2 regions of the Candidatus Avoscillospira sp. LCP25S3_F1 genome follow, and region 2 is predicted to be linked to the other one. Evidence: a T-box and tRNA genes for the amino acid it is inferred to sense, from the RefSeq annotation. Region 2 holds a T-box; the other holds one or more tRNA genes.
The links. A T-box is a leader RNA that pairs with one kind of tRNA and senses whether it is charged. The one in region 2 lies ahead of tyrS (tyrosine--tRNA ligase), so its partner is inferred to be a tRNA-Tyr.

Region 1 (3,075 bases), on a different contig from region 2:
CCCACCCGGCGGAACCGGCAGAGGAGGCGGACTATGATTGATTTTTCCAAAATGGACCAATACCGGGAGAATAACCGGATTGAAGCCAAGAAGGCCCTGGGCGGTCTTCCGCACAGCATCTGGGAGACGTATTCGGCCTTTGCCAATACGCTGGGCGGCATTCTGCTGCTGGGGGTGGAGGAGCACCCGGACCATTCTCTGCACACCGTGGACCTGCCGGACCCGGCCCGGCTGATTCGGGAGTTCTGGGACATCGTCAACGACCCCAAAAAGGTCAGCGCCAACATCCTCACCGATCAGCAGGTCCAGACGGTCACCGTGGACGGCGACCATATCATTGCCATTACCGTACCTCGGGCCCTGCGTCAGGACCGGCCGGTGTACATCGGTGTCGATCCCATGTCCGGCTCCTACCGCCGCAGCGGCGAAGGCGATTACCGCTGTACCCGGGATGAGGTATTGAGCATGCTCCGGGATGCCGCCGTTCAGACCCAGGATATGGACGTTCTGGACCCCGTGACCATGGATGCCCTGGACCTGGACAGCATCCACCGGTATCGGACCCATTTACAGCGGCGGCGCACCGGCTGGGAGGACCTGCCGGACCCGGATTTTTTAGAACAGCTGGGAGCGGCGGGCCGAGATGCGGGCGGCGCACTGCATCCCACGGCGGCGGGTCTGCTGATGTTCGGTACCGAACCCGCCATCGTCCGGCAATTTCCCAACTACGCCCTGGAATATCGGTCGCAGGCCGCCGAACCAGAGGGTCATACGGACCGGATTGTATCCGATTCCGGGGATTGGAGCGGTAATCTGTACGACTTTTACCGTCTGGTACAAACGCGGCTCTATGGGGCCTCGGCGGTAGACACGGTGCGGGAAGCCCTGCGGGAAGCTCTGGTCAACTGTCTGCTGAATGCGGACTACCACGGACGACAGGGGGTGGTCATTGCCCGGCGGGGGGACCGCATTGTGTTTTCCAACCCCGGCGCGTTCCGTATTGCCGTGGAACGGGCCAGAAGCGGCGGCGTGTCCGATCCCAGAAACGCGGCCCTGACCCGGATGTTTCATCTGGTGGACCTGGGAGAGCAGACCGGCAGCGGTATTCCCCGCATCTATGCGGTCTGGCAGCAGCAGGGCTGGGAACAGCCGAGAATCGAAGAGCGGTTTTCCCCGGACCGGACCATTTTGCAGCTGGTACTGGGCAACAGCCGGCGGGAGCAGCCCGCCACCCTCATGGGCGGCCGCCCGGCGGCCATGGGCCCCATCCGGAAGCAGATGATGATCGAATACCTGACGGAACACATTTGCGCCTCGGTGGAGGAATTGGCCGACAAGGTCCAGCTGGAACCGGAACGGGCGCTATCATTTCTGGACGAACTGATGGCCGAGGAAATTGTCATTGCCCATGGCGACGGACCGGACCGGCTCTATCAGTTAAAGGCATAAAGTTAACAAAACAGCGGCGTCTATCCGAATAAACCGGAGTAGCGCCGCTGTTTTGTTGTTGCACTCTCTTTCCCCGGATACAGGCTATTTTCTTTAAGCAGAGCTATGTTTACCTGGAAGTTGCAGTATACGCGCACTTTGCTCCCCTGTCAACTGCTTCTCAGCCCAGGCGGACCCGTTCTGCCGCTTGGGGGCCTGGCCAGGTTGACGACAGTCCTGGAGGATGGTGTCTGCCGCATTGCCGAAAGCCGCCGCAAAACAGATAAGAAAAACACCTGATTTTATACGAAATCAGGTGTTTTGGTGGGGGATGGTGGATTCGAACCACCGAAGGCATAGCCAGCAGATTTACAGTCTGTCCCCTTTGGCCACTCGGGAAATCCCCCATATGAACTTGTGTCAGTCTAGCTTTTGGAGCTGGTAGACGGACTCGAACCCCCGACCTGCTGATTACAAATCAGCTGCTCTACCAACTGAGCTATACCAGCAATCTCAAGAGCATGGGTATTATATCTCTTATATGGCAGATTGTCAATAGGTTTTTAAAAATTTTTTCATTTTTTCTTTTTTGCCCCCATACACTGCTTTAGAAAGGCGGTGGTTTTCTTGCCATGCATCTATCTCCATGACCCCTCCAGCTTCCCCAACTATACGGCAGCCCTGGCGATGGCGGGGCTGTCGGTCGCCGACGATCCGGCCAGCGCCGACGGTCTGCTGCTGCCCGGCGGCGGCGATCTGGCTCCGGAGCGCCTGGGCTGCGACAGCGCCCTCTGCCGGGATGTGGACCGGGAACGGGACGAACGGGAATTGCAACTCTGTACCCAGTTCTTTCAGCAAAACAAGCCCATTTTAGGCATTTGCCGGGGGGCGCAGGTGCTGGCCGTGGCCCTGGGGGGCAGTCTGACGCCCCATGTGGACGGCCACGGCGGCAAGGATGACGGCAGCGACCGGTTCCACGACACCCGGACCGCCGGACTGCTGACGTCTCTCTACGGCCCCTGCTGCACCGTCAACACCCATCACCATCAGGCCGTGGCCGTACTCCCCGAGGACTGCGCCATCTTGCAGGTGTCTCTGGACGGCGTGGTGGAAGCCTTCGGCCACCGGCACAAACCGATCTTAGCCATCCAATGGCACCCCGAGCGGCTCTGCGGACCCTACGCCCGAGCGGACGCCGCCGACGGCGCCCTGATTTTCGGCTGGCTGCGGTCGGTCTGTGGAGGTACCCTATGAAAGTTGCTGTTTCCCACGACGATTTTCCCGCAGTACTGGCACTGTGCCGAGCTGCCGGAACGAACGGATATCTTCGTTCCTATTATCTGCCCCGGTTCCGTCATGCCGGGGTGGAATTGGTCATCGGCGCTGTATTTGTCCACCCATCCACACCGCCGGGGGCAGCATTGGAAAATGCGCTGGAACAGCTTGCCGCCGTGGAGGCCGAGGTGGCGGCAAGCGGCGGCGCTTTTGCCCTGGTGACCACGGCGGCGGAATTGGAAGATGCCCGGCGTCGGGGGCAGATTGCCCTGGTGCTGTCCCTGGAAGGTGCAGACCCCTTGGGCGGCACATCCGTTCTGCTTCCCATCCTGCACCGGCTGGGGGTCCGGCTGTTGGGGCTGACGTGGAATG
Region 2 (13,971 bases):
GCCAGCAGGTACAGCTTTGTCTGTCCGATGGTAACGCCCTGGCCCGGATAGAGGAATTAGAGAAGGAGGACATGCCCCATGGAACAGTCCAAGACCTTTGAAGCGTCGGTGCAACGCCTGGAGGAGATTGTACGGCGGATGGAGGGCGGAGAACTGCCGCTGGAAGAAGCGCTGTCCCTGTTTGAAGAGGGAACGGCCCTCGTCAAATCGGCCAATGCTCTGCTGGATGCGGCGGAGTTGACGGTGGTCAAACTGAAAAAGGGCGCTGACGGTGCGCCGGAGGAAATGGAGTTTGAGAGCCATGAGTGAGTTTCAAGAGCAACTGCAACGATATGTAGACGCGGCGGAGCGCTTTCTGAATCAGCAGTTTGTCTGGGAGCCGGCGCCGCAGAAGACGCTGCTGGAGTCCATGCGCTATAGCCTGCTGGCTGGAGGAAAGCGGCTGCGGCCGGTGCTGACCATGGAATTCTGCCGGGCTGCCGGCGGCGATTGGCAGAAGGCTGTTTCGTTTGGCTGCGCTCTGGAGATGATTCACACCTACAGCCTGATCCATGACGATCTGCCGTGTATGGACAATGACGATTTCCGCCGGGGCCGTCCCACCAACCATAAGGTCTATGGGGAAGCCATGGCGGTGCTGGCTGGTGACGCCCTGCTGACGGCGGCGTTTGAGACGGCGGCCGCTGCCGACGCTGCACCGGCGGTCATTGCGAAAAATGTGGCCATTCTGGCGGGCTGTGCCGGTGCCCGCGGCATGGTGGGCGGTCAGGTTCTGGACCTGGAAGGGGAGACCCGACCGTTGGAGGCCGACTATATTCATCAGCTGCAGCAGATGAAGACGGGTGCGTTGCTGCGGGCTGCCTGCCTGATGGGTGTCACCACCGCCGGAGGCAGTCCGGAGATGATACAGGCGGCGACGGAGTACGCCGACGGCGTGGGTCTGGCGTTCCAGATTCGGGACGACATTCTGGACGTCATCGGCGACGCCGAGAAACTGGGCAAGGCAACTGGTATGGACGAGCACAAAAATACTTTTGTCCGGCTTTACGGCGTGGACCGCTGCCAGAAGATGGTAGAGGAGGAGACGGAACGGGCTGTTGCGGCCCTGTCGGTGTTCCCAACGCCGGAGTTTCTGCGGGACTTGGCCCATTGGCTGGTCCGGCGCGATCACTGAATTTCCTGTGCCGCACGACACCGTGCGGCATTTTTTTACCTTGTTCATGAATATTATCTTGTATATACATTCATTGTATGGTACACTACTAAATACTGAACGGACGCGTTTTTGCTTTCTGAACACGATAGAATGGTTGTGACGTTTTGACACTGCTGAATACAATCCACTCCCGAGAGGCGCTGTTACAGCTGACGCCGGAGCAGCAGAAGCAGCTCTGTCGGGAAATCCGGGAGTTCCTATTGGAACATATCTCCCGTACCGGCGGCCATCTGGCCTCCAATCTGGGTGTAGTGGAGTTGACGCTGGCGCTGCACCTGGTTTTTGACACAGCCCAAGACCGCATTATTTTTGATGTGGGCCATCAGGCTTATGTCCACAAAATTCTGACGGGACGGCAGGAGCAATTCCGTCAGCTGCGGACCTTCGGCGGCATTGCCGGATTCCCCAAACCGTCGGAGAGTGTGCACGACGCCTTTATTGCGGGCCACGCTTCCAATGCTGTCTCCGTGGCGCTGGGCATGGCCCGGGCCAGAACGCTGCAAAAACAGAACTACAGCGTCATTGCGCTGCTGGGCGATGGTGCGCTCACCGGCGGCTTGGCGTATGAGGGACTCAACGATGCCGGGGCCAGTGGGGAACCGCTGATTGTCATTCTCAACGACAACGGCATGTCCATCACCCCCAATGTCGGCGGTATTTCTCGCCATTTGAAGCTGATTCGCACGAAACCAGGATATCTGGGCGTTAAAATGGCGTATCGCAAGTTTACAAGGGCTATTCCCGGCGGCAATGCCCTCTATCGGTCGACTCATCGGCTCAAGGCATTTCTGAAACGCCACCTGATCGGCATTACGTTGTTTGAGGATATGGGATTTAACTACATTGGCCCTGTGGACGGCAGCAACGTCCGCCGCCTGACAGAATTGCTGCGCTATGCCCGGGAAATGCAGGAACCGGTGCTGCTCCATGTGATTACCAAAAAGGGCTCCGGCTATGGGCCTGCTGAGGAGAAGCCTGACCAATTCCACGGCGTTGGAGCCTTTGACACCGCTTCCGGCGCCACCCAGCCATCCAAATCCGTGACCTTCTCGGCCACCTTTGGCAATACCATGCAGGAGTTGGCGGCGGAAGACCCGCGCATTTGCGCCATTACAGCGGCCATGAAGCCCGGCACGGGGCTGGATGGCTTTGCCGCAGCCTATCCTGACCGCTTCTTTGATGTGGGCATTGCCGAGGGCCATGCTGTGGCTATGGCGGCGGGCCTGGCCAAGCAGGGCATGATTCCGGTGGCGGCCATTTACTCCACATTTTTGCAGAGAGCCTTCGACATGATGCTCCATGACGTGGGTTTGCTGAACCTCCATGTGATTTTTGCTGTGGATCGGGCGGGCCTGGTGGGAGAGGACGGCGAGACCCATCACGGCGTTTTCGACGTCGGCTATCTCCAGCAGGTTCCCGGTATGCAGATCCTATGTCCGGCCAATCAGGCGGAGCTGCGGACGATGCTGCGCCGGGCCGCATTGGAAATGACGGGACCGGTGGCGATTCGCTATCCCCGCGGCGGCGACGGGTTCCTCAAATCTGTCTGTACGGAACCATGCCTGCGGGAGGGAACGGATATCACACTGGTGTCCTACGGTACCATGATTAACACGGTGCTGGAGGCGGCGGTAGCGCTGAAACAACAGGGCATCCATGCGGAAGTGGTCAAGCTGACCCAGATCAAACCCCTGGACATGACGCCGGTGTTGGAATCGGTGCGTAAAACGGGCAAACTTTTTGTGGCGGAGGAGACAGTGGACGCCGGATGCCTGGCCAACCAGTTGTTTGCCCGGCTGGAACAGGAGGGCATTGCCGCCGCGGTCGGCAAGAGAAATTTTGGGGATTCCTATGTGACCCATGGTGCGGTAGCCAAACTGTACGAGGCCACAGGCATGGACTGTGCAGGTCTGCTGGCGGGAATCCGGGAGGTGCTGGACCATGAAGCATAAAGAGAGACTGGACGTGCTGCTGGTGTCCCGGGGATTGGTGGAGACACGGACCAAGGCCCAGGCCGTCATCATGAGCGGAGACGTCTATGTGAACGGCCAGAAGGCCGATAAGCCGGGCATGTCCTATGAGGACACTGTGGAAATAGAGGTGCGGGGACAGACTTGCCCTTATGTGAGCCGCGGTGGTTTGAAGCTGGAAAAGGCCCTGCGGGATTTCGGTGTGGACCCCACCGGCTACGTTTGCAGCGATTCCGGCGCTTCCACCGGCGGCTTTACGGATTGTCTGTTACAGCAGGGCGCGGCCAAGGTGTTCGCCATTGACGTGGGCTATGGCCAGCTGGCCTGGAAAATCCGCCAGGACCCCCGGGTGGTCTGCATGGAACGGACCAATATCCGCTATGTGCAGCCGGAGGATTTGGGAGAACCTCTGGACCTGTCGGTGGTGGATGTTTCCTTTATTTCCCTGAAAATCGTTTTGCCGGCTATTGCCCGGCTGTTGAAGCCCACAGGACAGGTTTTGTGCCTGATCAAGCCCCAGTTTGAGGCCGGCAAGGAAAAGGTGGGGAAAAAGGGCGTGGTCCGGGACCCGGCCGTTCATCAGGAAGTACTGGAACACTTCGTGTCCCTGGCTGATGAGCTGGGATTTACCATCCGCAATCTGACGTTCTCTCCGGTCAAAGGACCGGAGGGAAATATTGAATTTCTAGGCCATCTGAGCCGGGAACCGGGTGTTCGGAACGTTCCCGATTTGGCGGCCCTGGTGGCGGAAGCCCACGAAACATTGAAGGGATAAACCGTATGAAAGTAGTCATGACCCCCAATCCCTACCGGGATCGGAATTTCAAATATGCCGACCAGGCTGAGCAGATTCTGCGTGCGGCCGGTGTGGAGACGCGGCTTTGTCTTCCCTTCGGTGTGGACAAAAATTTTGAACTGCCTGCCAATAAGACGTTTTGCAATCTCAATGAAGAGCTGAAGTCGGCGGATATGCTGCTCTGTTTTGGCGGCGACGGCACCATTCTCCATTCCTCCAAGGCGGCCACCTATCACGGCATTCCCGTACTGGGCGTCAATATCGGCACCATGGGCTTTATGGCGGAATTGGAAGCCGGGGAGCTGAGCCAGTTGTCCCGGTTGGCATCGGGCCAGTATTCCATTGAGAAGCGCATGATGCTGTCGGTGGAAGTCCAGCATGAGGGCCAGATCATCTATACGGATACAGCCCTCAATGATATTGCAATCACCAAAGGGGCAGTGGCCCGGGTCATCCAAATGGAAGTACTGTGTGATGGCGTCCAGGCGTACAGCTTTGCAGGCGACGGTGTGCTGATCTGTACGCCTACGGGCTCCACGGCCTATTCCATGTCGGCGGGGGGGCCTCTGGTGGAGCCTACGGCGAGAAATATTATCGTCACGCCCATCTGTGCCCATACGGTCCAGGCCCGGGCGTTTGTCACGTCCAAGGACCGGGAAATTACCGTGCGCATCGGCAAGACCGGCCGGAAAAACGCGTTTCTCTCCACGGACGGTGGACGGGCCATCCGGCTGAACCTGGGTGACATTGTCCGTGTCCGGCGTTCCCGCTATGAGACGCGGCTGGTCCGCTTGAAACGTACCAGTTTTTTTGAGATCATCAACAATAAGTTCTTTGACAGGTGAGGTGTCGTATGAAAACCCAAAGACAAGCGAAGATCATGGAGATCATCACCAGCCGCAACATCGAAACCCAGGAGCAGCTCCTGGAAGCGTTGCAGCAGAGCGGTTACCAGAGTACCCAGGCCACCATTTCCCGGGACATCAAGGAACTGCGCATTGTCAAAGAGCTGACACCCATGGGCAGCTACCGGTATACGGCGGCCACAGCGGAAAAAACCGGCACCTTTTCCAACCGGCTCAATACCATTTTTCGCGAGTGTGTCACCCATTACGACTACGCCCAAAACATGGTGGTGATCAAAACCATGCCTGGTCTGGCCAATGCCGCCTGTGCCGCCATTGATGCCATGGATATGTCGGTGGTGGTGGGCACCCTGGCTGGTGACGATACGGCATTTCTCGTCATGCGGGATACGGCCTCTGCCGCCGCGTTCTGCTCTGAAATCAAAAAACTCCTGGAGTAAAAGGGGAACCGCTATGCTATCCGTGCTGCATATTGAAAATATTGCCGTCATTGAACAGGCGGATATTACCTTTGACGCCGGATTCAACGTGCTTACAGGTGAGACCGGCGCCGGTAAGTCCATTGTCATCGACGCCATCAGCGCCATTTTGGGCGAGCGGGCCTATCGGGATGTGATCCGTACCGGCTGTGACAAGGCATTTGTCAGCGCTGTGTTCACCGGTATCGGCCCTCTGGAATGGTTTGCAGAAAATCAGGTGGAGTACCAGCCGGAGGAATTGTTGATTCAGCGGGAAATCTGGCTGGACGGCAAAAATGTCTGTCGGGTCAATGGTCGCCCCGTCACCGTGGCGCTGCTGAGAAAACTGGGGATTCAGCTGATCAACATCCACGGCCAGCACGATTCCCAACAGCTGTTCGACGAGGCAAACCACCTGCGATATTTGGATTTATTTGCCAAAGATGAAGCCGAATTGGCCGCCTATACGGCGGCCTTTGAAACAGTACAGCAAACAAGAGCAGAAATCCGCCGCCTGTCCATGGACGAAAGCGAGAAGTTGCGGCGGGTGGAAACGCTGCGCTATCAGATCGAGGAAATTGAGAGCGCCAAACTGAAACCCGGAGAAGATGAGCAGCTGGAAGCGCTGCGCAAACGGCTGCAAAACTCGGAGAAGATGAAAAGCGGTTTGTGTGCGGCGGTCAACGCGCTGTACGGCGGCGAGGACAGCGACGGAGCGTGCAGTCTGCTGACCGACGCCGAGCGTTCCCTGGGAAGTCTCTGCCGGTTTGATGAAAGTCTGGAGCCGCTGCAAACCCGCCTGACCGATGCCGCCTATCTGATTCGGGATATCACGGAGGAATTGCGGGACCTCCGCGACAGTCTTTCCTTTTCAGAGGGGGAGCTGGAGCAATTGGAGGAGCGGCTGGACGTTATTCACAAGCTGCGGCGCAAATATGGCGCTACCTGTGTGGATATCCTAGAATTTCTGGAGAAATGCCGTCGGGAACTGGATGAAATCGAATTTTCCAGCGACCGATTGGAACAGCTGCAAAAAGATTTGGACAAGCAGGAAGCCAAGGCGAAAAAAGCGGGACTCGCCCTGCGGAAAATTCGTAAGGCCGCGGCGGATGCTTTGGCGGAACGCATTCTGTCGGAGCTGGCCCAGCTGGATATGCCCAAGGTGCAGTTTGTCTGCCAGTTTGAAGAACTGGAGTTGACAGCCACAGGTATGGACGAGGTGCGATTCCTCATGTCAGCCAATGTAGGCGAGGATTTGAAGCCCATGAGCAAGGTGGCTTCCGGCGGCGAGTTGGCCCGTATCATGCTGGCGCTGAAAAATGTGCTGGCGGAGCAGGACCACGTGCCGACGCTGATTTTTGATGAAGTGGATGCCGGTGTCAGCGGACAAGCCGCCCAGAAGGTGGCGGAAAAGCTCTGTCAGGTTGCCCGGACAAAGCAAATCCTCTGTGTAACCCATCTGGCGCAGCTGGCGGCCATGGCCCATACCCATCTGTATATCTCCAAGGCGGTCCGAAAGGGGAGAACGTATACCTCTGTGACACCCCTGGACATGGAGGGCCGCAAACAGGAGATTGCCCGCATCATCGGCGGCGCGGTCATCACGGATACGACGCTGAAAAGTGCGGAAGAGATGCTGCGCCATTGACAAGCGAAATTTTTTGTGGTATATTGCAAACTGTTAAATGCGTAGAAGGGAAATAGTAGCGTCGTCAAACCCTCAAAGAGAGCCGGTGGTTGGTGGAAATCGGCAGGGAAGCGGCGGGAATACCTCCCGGAGCGGCGGCCTGAAACGAGAGAGAGTAGGGCTCGACGGGCGCGCCCGTTACAGCGCCGGAGTATGTTTGTACTCCATGAGGCTGCCTTTGCGAGAAGGCGGCGAACAGAGGTGGTACCGCGTAGTTTACGCCCTCTGCTCCACAGGAGCAGGGGGCTTTTCTGTTGCCTGTGGCAATTTTTAAAATCAGAAAAGGAGATATCACCAGATGAAAGTTTATGACGAACTGGTGGCCCGCGGCCTGATTGCCCAGGTCACCAATGAAGAAGAAATCCGGGAAATGATCGACAACGGCAAGGCCACCTTCTATATCGGCTTTGACCCTACGGCTGACAGCCTCCATGTGGGCCACTTTATGGCCCTGTGCCTGATGAAGCGGCTGCAAATGGCTGGCAACCGTCCCATTGCGCTCATCGGCAGCGGCACAGCCATGATCGGCGACCCCTCGGGCCGCACCGACATGCGCTCCATGATGACCCAGGAGACCATCCAGCATAACTGCGACTGCTTCAAAAAGCAGATGGAGCGGTTTATTGAGTTCGGCGAAGGCAAGGCCCAGATGGTTAATAACGCCGATTGGCTGCTGAAACTCAACTATGTGGATTTCATCCGGGAGATCGGCGCTTGCTTCTCCGTCAATAACATGCTGCGGGCTGAGTGCTTCAAACAGCGCATGGAAAAGGGCCTGAGTTTCCTGGAGTTCAACTATATGCCCATGCAGTCCTACGATTTCTACTACCTGTTCCAGCATTACGGCTGCAATATGCAGTTTGGCGGCAATGACCAGTGGAGCAACATGCTTGGCGGCACCGAGCTGATTCGCCGGAAACTGGGCAAGGACGCCCACGCCATGACCATCACTCTGCTGTTGAATTCTGAGGGCAAGAAGATGGGCAAGACCGCTTCCGGCGCTGTGTGGCTGGACCCCAACAAGACCAGCCCCTTCGAGTTTTTCCAGTACTGGCGCAACGTGGGCGACGACGACGTGCTCAAGTGCATCCGGATGCTGACGTTCCTGCCTCTGGAGCAGATCGATGAGATGGACAAATGGGAGGGCAGCCAGCTCAACGAGGCCAAGGAGATTCTGGCCTATGAGCTGACGAAGCTGGTCCATGGCGAAGAGGAGGCCGAAAAGGCCAAGACGGCGGCCCATGCGCTGTTTGCCGGCGGCGGCGATGATACCAATATGCCCACCACCGAATTGACCGCCGACCAGCTCACCGACGGCGGTATTGGCATTCTCAGCCTGCTGACGGCCTGCGGCCTGACCAAGAGCAACGGCGAAGCCCGTCGCCTGGTCCAGCAAGGCGGTATCTTCGTGGAAGAAGAAAAGGTTGCTGCCATTGACTTGACGATTTCCGAGGCACAGCTCCGTGATGGTGTGAAGATTCGCAAGGGTAAAAAGGTCTACCATAAAGCCATCCTGGCATAAGATCAACTGCAAGTAATAAAAACGGCGTACCGTGAAACGCATCACGGTACGCCGTTTTTATAAGTATATTTATTGGATGTGATCGATGTATCCCTCGGCACACAGCAGTTCGGCCAGCAGTACCGCACCGCCGGCAGCGCCGCGGAGGGTGTTATGGCTCAGGCAGACAAACTTGTAATCATACTGGGTGTCGGGGCGCAGACGGCCAATGGAAACGGCCATGCCGTTCTCCAGATTCCGGTCCAGCTTCGTTTGGGGACGGTTGTCTTCCTCAAAGTAGTGGAGGAACTGCTTGGGCGCGGAGGGCAGGTTCAGTTCCTGGGCCCGGCCGGAGAACGCGGCCCAGTCGGACTTGATCTGCTCCATGGAGGGCTTCTCTTTGAAGCTCATAAAGCAGGCGGCCATGTGGCCGTTGGACACAGGGACGCGGAGACACTGGGCTGTGATTGCTGGACCCTCGGCGTTGGCGATGTGATCACCGTCCACATGGCCCCACAGCTTCAAGGGCTCCTGCTCGGACTTCTCTTCCTCGCCGCCGATGTAGGGGATGACGTTGTCCACCATTTCAGGCCACGTCTCAAAGGTCTTGCCCGCGCCGGAAATGGCCTGATAGGTGCAGACCAGCGCCTTCTCCACACCGTATTTCAGCAGGGGATGGAGAGCGGGAACGTAGCTTTGCAGAGAGCAGTTGGACTTGACCGCCACAAAGCCGCGCTTGGTGCCCAGGCGTTTGCGCTGGGCGTCAATGACCTTGATGTGGTCGGCATTGATCTCCGGCACCACCATGGGCACGTCGGGGGTCCAGCGATGGGCGGAGTTGTTGGAAACCACCGGACACTCGGCCTTGGCGTAACGGTCTTCCAGGGCCTTGATCTCCTCTTTTTTCATATCCACAGCGCAGAACACGAAGTCCACCATGGCGGCGATCTTTTCAACATCGGCTTCGGCATCCATGACCACCATATCCTTGGCCCAGGCAGGCATCTCGGACTCCATGGCCCAGCGGCTGCCTACAGCCTCAGCATAGGTCTTGCCGGCGCTGCGGCTGCTGGCTGCCAGGACAACCGTCTCAAACCAGGGATGGTTGTCGGTGAGGGTGATGAAGCGCTGACCCACCATTCCGGTGGCGCCGATGATACCCACTTTGTATTTCTGTTCCATTTTCCATTCTCCTTTATGATACCGCCGGTCGAAATTGGTCTCAGAGGAAAGAAAATTCCGGCCTTAGGTTGAATAAAAACACGTTTTGCGGTATAATAACCTTTGCCTATGGCACGGGTGACCGTGAGGCAGAGACTCTTGTCTTTCATCATCATATCACATTGCTAATGTGGAGTCAATGTGCGCATTGGCTACTTTTTCTGTTTTATTTTCCGAAATGGAGGGCAATATGACGCAAAAAATCAGACAATTTGCCAGATTGGGGCTGGTGTTTCTGACTTGTGTACTTTTTGCGGCCTATATTCCATATCAGGCTGACGCGTCATTCTCTGACCGTGTCATTCGTGTGGGTCTGTATTACGGCAGCAACGCGCTCCCCTCGGCCAATCTGGCCAATGAGGTGGGCAGCGGTTATCAATTTGGTACATATAGCAGCAGCGGCACGTTTTCACCCATTGGCAGCACGACTCAGGAAAAAATCACCGTCTGCAAGGACGCCAATCTCTATCTGTCCGGCGGCAGCTTTTATGAGCCCCCTACAGCGGCGGACTATCAGCTCATCGGCGCTTACCATATTCAAATGCCCGATACCTATGCCACCTATGAGGCGGCAGCCCAGGCAGCGGCGGCCTATCCCTACGGCTTCCCGGCCTATGTCAATGGAAAATATGTGGTCCGGTTCGAGTTTTATTCTTCCGCAGTTAACGCTGAGGCAGATGCCGCAGCTTATAACGGCGCGCAGGTGGTAGGCGGCAGTAAGACGTGCTATACTGTTGTCAATACGGCAACGGGACAGATTCTGTTTGAGTTTGACAACAACGGCGATTATCTGGGCATCCAGCCCATGAGCAGCGGTGAGCGGGCGCAGACCTGGTTCAAGGGATATCGGTACTACGGCGGATTCCAGTATATGCGCCGCAGCGGCAACGATATTTCCGTCATTAACTTTGTCAATGAGGACCTGTACGTGTCCGGTGTCCTGCCGTATGAGTTTGTGGTCAATAACGATCTGGAATCGTTGAAAGCCGGTGCTGTGGCCATCCGGACTTTTTCAAGGGCCACCACCAAGCACAATGCCCTGGGCTTTGACATCTGCAACACCACCGACTGCCAGGTGTATCGCGGTGTTTATACGGGTGCAGGGGCCCAACTGGTCCTGGACGCCGTGGAACAGACCGGCGGCCAGTGCGCCTATTATAATGGAAAACTGATCGAGGCGCTGTACTTCTCCTCTGACGGCGGCGCAACGGAAGACGCGATCAACGCATGGGGCAGCGATGTGCCGTATCTCAAAGGCAAACTGGATCCCTATGAGACGTCTATTTCTTTTAACGGCAAAAGCTGGAGTTACACAGTGACACCATCTGACATTCAAAGCTTGTTGCAAAACAGGGGATACAACTGCGGTACAGTTACAGGCCTGGAAGTGACGAAGACCACAGCTATGGGTAATGTCAACGAACTGACCGTTACAGACGGCAGTGGTAAGAAATTTACCTTTACCGGGGATAATGTACGGGTATTGCAAAATTTGTCCGGCGTCACCTATATGAGCCGTCGGTTCCAGATTACGCCCATTGGCAGTCAGCCGTCGGGAAATGCTTCGACCACCACCGGAGACACCAGTTTTTCGGTCTATGACGGCAACACCACAACCCAATCCGATACCATCACCGTCATCACCGGCAGCGGGACCCAGCAGGTGACGGCGCCTGCTACCGTCATCACCGGCAGCGGGACCGTAACCGTCGGAGAAAGCAGCGGCAGCGGTTCCGGAAGCACACAGACTGGCAGCGGTCAGGGCTGGATCATCACCGGCGGCGGTTACGGTCACAACATCGGCATGAGCCAATGGGGCGCCTATGCTATGGGACAGCAGGGATACACCTATGAGGATATCCTGAAATTCTACTACACTGGCATTACGATCCAGTGAGAAAATGGAGATGCGACTTTGAAAACCAGCGATTTTTACTATGAACTGCCGGAGGAACTCATTGCCCAGACACCTCTGGAACATCGGGACCATTCCCGGCTGCTGACGTTAAACCGGGCAACGGGAAAAACAGGCCACCATCACTTTTATGAACTACCGGAATTTCTCAAACCTGGCGACTGCCTGGTGCTGAACAATTCCCGTGTCATTCCAGCCCGCCTGCTGGGCCATCGGGAGCCCACCGGCGGCGCGGTGGAGGTGCTGCTGTTGAAGGACCTGGGAGACAACACTTGGGAGTGTCTGGCCAAGCCAGGCCGCAAGTGCCGCATTGGGACGGAACTGTCCTTCGGAGACGGCCGCTTGACGGCCAAGGTGGTGGGCGATGGTGAAGACGGCAAAAAATTGGTGCAGTTTTCGTTCACCGGTATTTTTCTGGAGGTGCTGGCAGAACTGGGAAAAATGCCTCTTCCGCCCTATATCCGGGAGGAGTTGGAGGACGGCGAGCGGTATCAGACGGTCTATTCCAAGATCAACGGCTCGGCGGCCGCTCCCACGGCGGGCCTGCACTTCACGCCGGAACTGTTACAGCAGATCGAAGCCAAAGGCGTTCGGCTGGCCTATGTGACGCTCCATGTGGGGCTGGGTACATTCCGGCCGGTCAAAGCCGACGAAATCGCGGACCACCATATGCACAGCGAATTTTGTGAGATCTCCCAGGAGACGGCGGATATCCTCAATGAGACGCGCCGGCAAGGGGGACGGATTGTGTGCGTGGGAACCACCTCCTGCCGTACCATTGAATCTCTGGCCAATGATGACGGCACCTTTGTGGAGCGGTCCGGCTGGACGGAAATATTCATCTATCCCGGCTACCGGTTCAAGGCGATGGATGCTCTGGTTACCAATTTCCACCTGCCGGAGAGTACCTTGGTGATGCTGGTTTCAGCCTTTGCCGGACGAGAGCACATCTTGGCGGCCTACGCCGAGGCGGTAAAAGAGCGGTATCGTTTTTTCTCCTTCGGCGATGCCATGTTCATTGCCAATGATATCTGACTGAGAAAGTAGGAACGACGTTGTTTCAAGTAAAAAAGAAAAACGGCACGGCCCGCCGGGGTGAGTTCACCTGTCCCCACGGTACCGTACAGACGCCGGTATTTATGAATGTGGGCACCCAGGGCGCTATTAAAGGCGCCCTCAGCGCCGCCGATTTGAAGAACATTGGTTGTCAGGTGGAACTGTCCAACACCTACCATCTTCATGTGCGTCCAGGCGACCAGTTGATTCACGACTTGGGCGGCCTGCACAAGTTTATGACCTGGGATGGTCCTATGCTTACTGATTCCGGCGGCTTCCAGGTGTTTTCCCTGGCCAGTTTGCGGAAAATCAAGGAAGAGGGTGTCCATTTTGCCTCCCATGTAGACGGTCGGAAGATCTTTATGGGCCCCGAAGAGAGCATGCAAATTCAGTCCAACCTGGGCTCCGACATTGCCATGGCCTTTGACGAATGCATTGAAAATCCTGCTCCCTATGATTATGTAAAGCGGTCCTGTGAGCGGACATACCGCTGGCTGGTGCGCTGCAAAAACGAGTTGGACCGGCTCAATGGGCTACCCGGCACAGTGAATCCCGGGCAGGTGCTGTTCGGCATCAACCAGGGCGGCACCTATGATGATCTGCGGATGTGGCATATGAAAGAAATCGCCAAGCTGAACCTGGCTGGTTATGCCATTGGCGGACTGGCGGTGGGCGAACCCACGGAGGTCATGTACCATATCATTGAAGCAGTGGAACCCTGGATGCCCGCAGACCGCCCCAGATACCTCATGGGTGTTGGGACCCCGTCCAATATCATTGAGGCTGTGGCACGTGGTGTGGACTTCTTCGACTGCGTCATGCCGGCCCGTAACGCCCGCCATGCAAAGCTCTTTACCTGGAGTGGTTCCATCAATTTAAAGAACGCCAAGTATGAGCGGGATGAAGGTCCAATTGATGCCCAGTGCGACTGTCCGGTGTGCAGACGGTATTCCCGCGCCTATCTCCGCCACTTGTTTAAGGCAGAGGAGATGCTGGCCATGCGGTTGTCCGTCATGCACAATCTGTATTTTTATAACCAGCTGATGCAGAAGATTCGTGATGCACTGGACAACGATCAATTTGATGCGTTTCGTGCGGAGTACTCGGAAAAACTGGCGCAGAAAATTTAAAATTCCCCTTGAAAACAGAGATAATATTGGCTATAATAAAGCAAATGCCCGAATGGAGGTAACAAAATGGGTGCAGAAGCAATGTCAACCATCATGATGTTTGCTGTCGTGATCCTGGTGTTCTACTTCTTCGTGATTCGTCCCGAAAACAAGAA

Region 1: it encodes a tRNA-Tyr, which carries the amino acid that the T-box ahead of tyrS (tyrosine--tRNA ligase) is inferred to sense. The anticodon was not compared.

What each region holds. Positions count from the first base shown of each region.
Region 1 is NZ_JBQKJT010000003.1:166,930-170,004, reverse strand. Features, by position in the region: gene ACTQ33_RS03720 (ATP-binding protein) at 34-1,449, shown strand; tRNA gene ACTQ33_RS03715 (tRNA-Tyr) at 1,751-1,835, opposite strand; tRNA gene ACTQ33_RS03710 (tRNA-Thr) at 1,862-1,937, opposite strand; gene ACTQ33_RS03705 (gamma-glutamyl-gamma-aminobutyrate hydrolase family protein) at 2,056-2,682, shown strand; gene ACTQ33_RS03700 (dipeptidase) at 2,679-3,075, shown strand, end outside.
Region 2 is NZ_JBQKJT010000007.1:61,502-75,472, forward strand. Features, by position in the region: gene xseA (exodeoxyribonuclease VII large subunit) at 1-101, shown strand, start outside; gene xseB (exodeoxyribonuclease VII small subunit) at 79-309, shown strand; gene ACTQ33_RS07895 (polyprenyl synthetase family protein) at 302-1,174, shown strand; gene dxs (1-deoxy-D-xylulose-5-phosphate synthase) at 1,321-3,168, shown strand; gene ACTQ33_RS07905 (TlyA family RNA methyltransferase) at 3,158-3,961, shown strand; gene ACTQ33_RS07910 (NAD(+)/NADH kinase) at 3,967-4,827, shown strand; gene argR (arginine repressor) at 4,836-5,288, shown strand; gene recN (DNA repair protein RecN) at 5,302-6,954, shown strand; T-box leader at 6,988-7,222, shown strand; gene tyrS (tyrosine--tRNA ligase) at 7,292-8,515, shown strand; gene asd (aspartate-semialdehyde dehydrogenase) at 8,585-9,676, opposite strand; gene ACTQ33_RS07935 (SpoIID/LytB domain-containing protein) at 9,906-11,612, shown strand; gene queA (tRNA preQ1(34) S-adenosylmethionine ribosyltransferase-isomerase QueA) at 11,631-12,665, shown strand; gene tgt (tRNA guanosine(34) transglycosylase Tgt) at 12,686-13,816, shown strand; gene yajC (preprotein translocase subunit YajC) at 13,883-13,971, shown strand, end outside.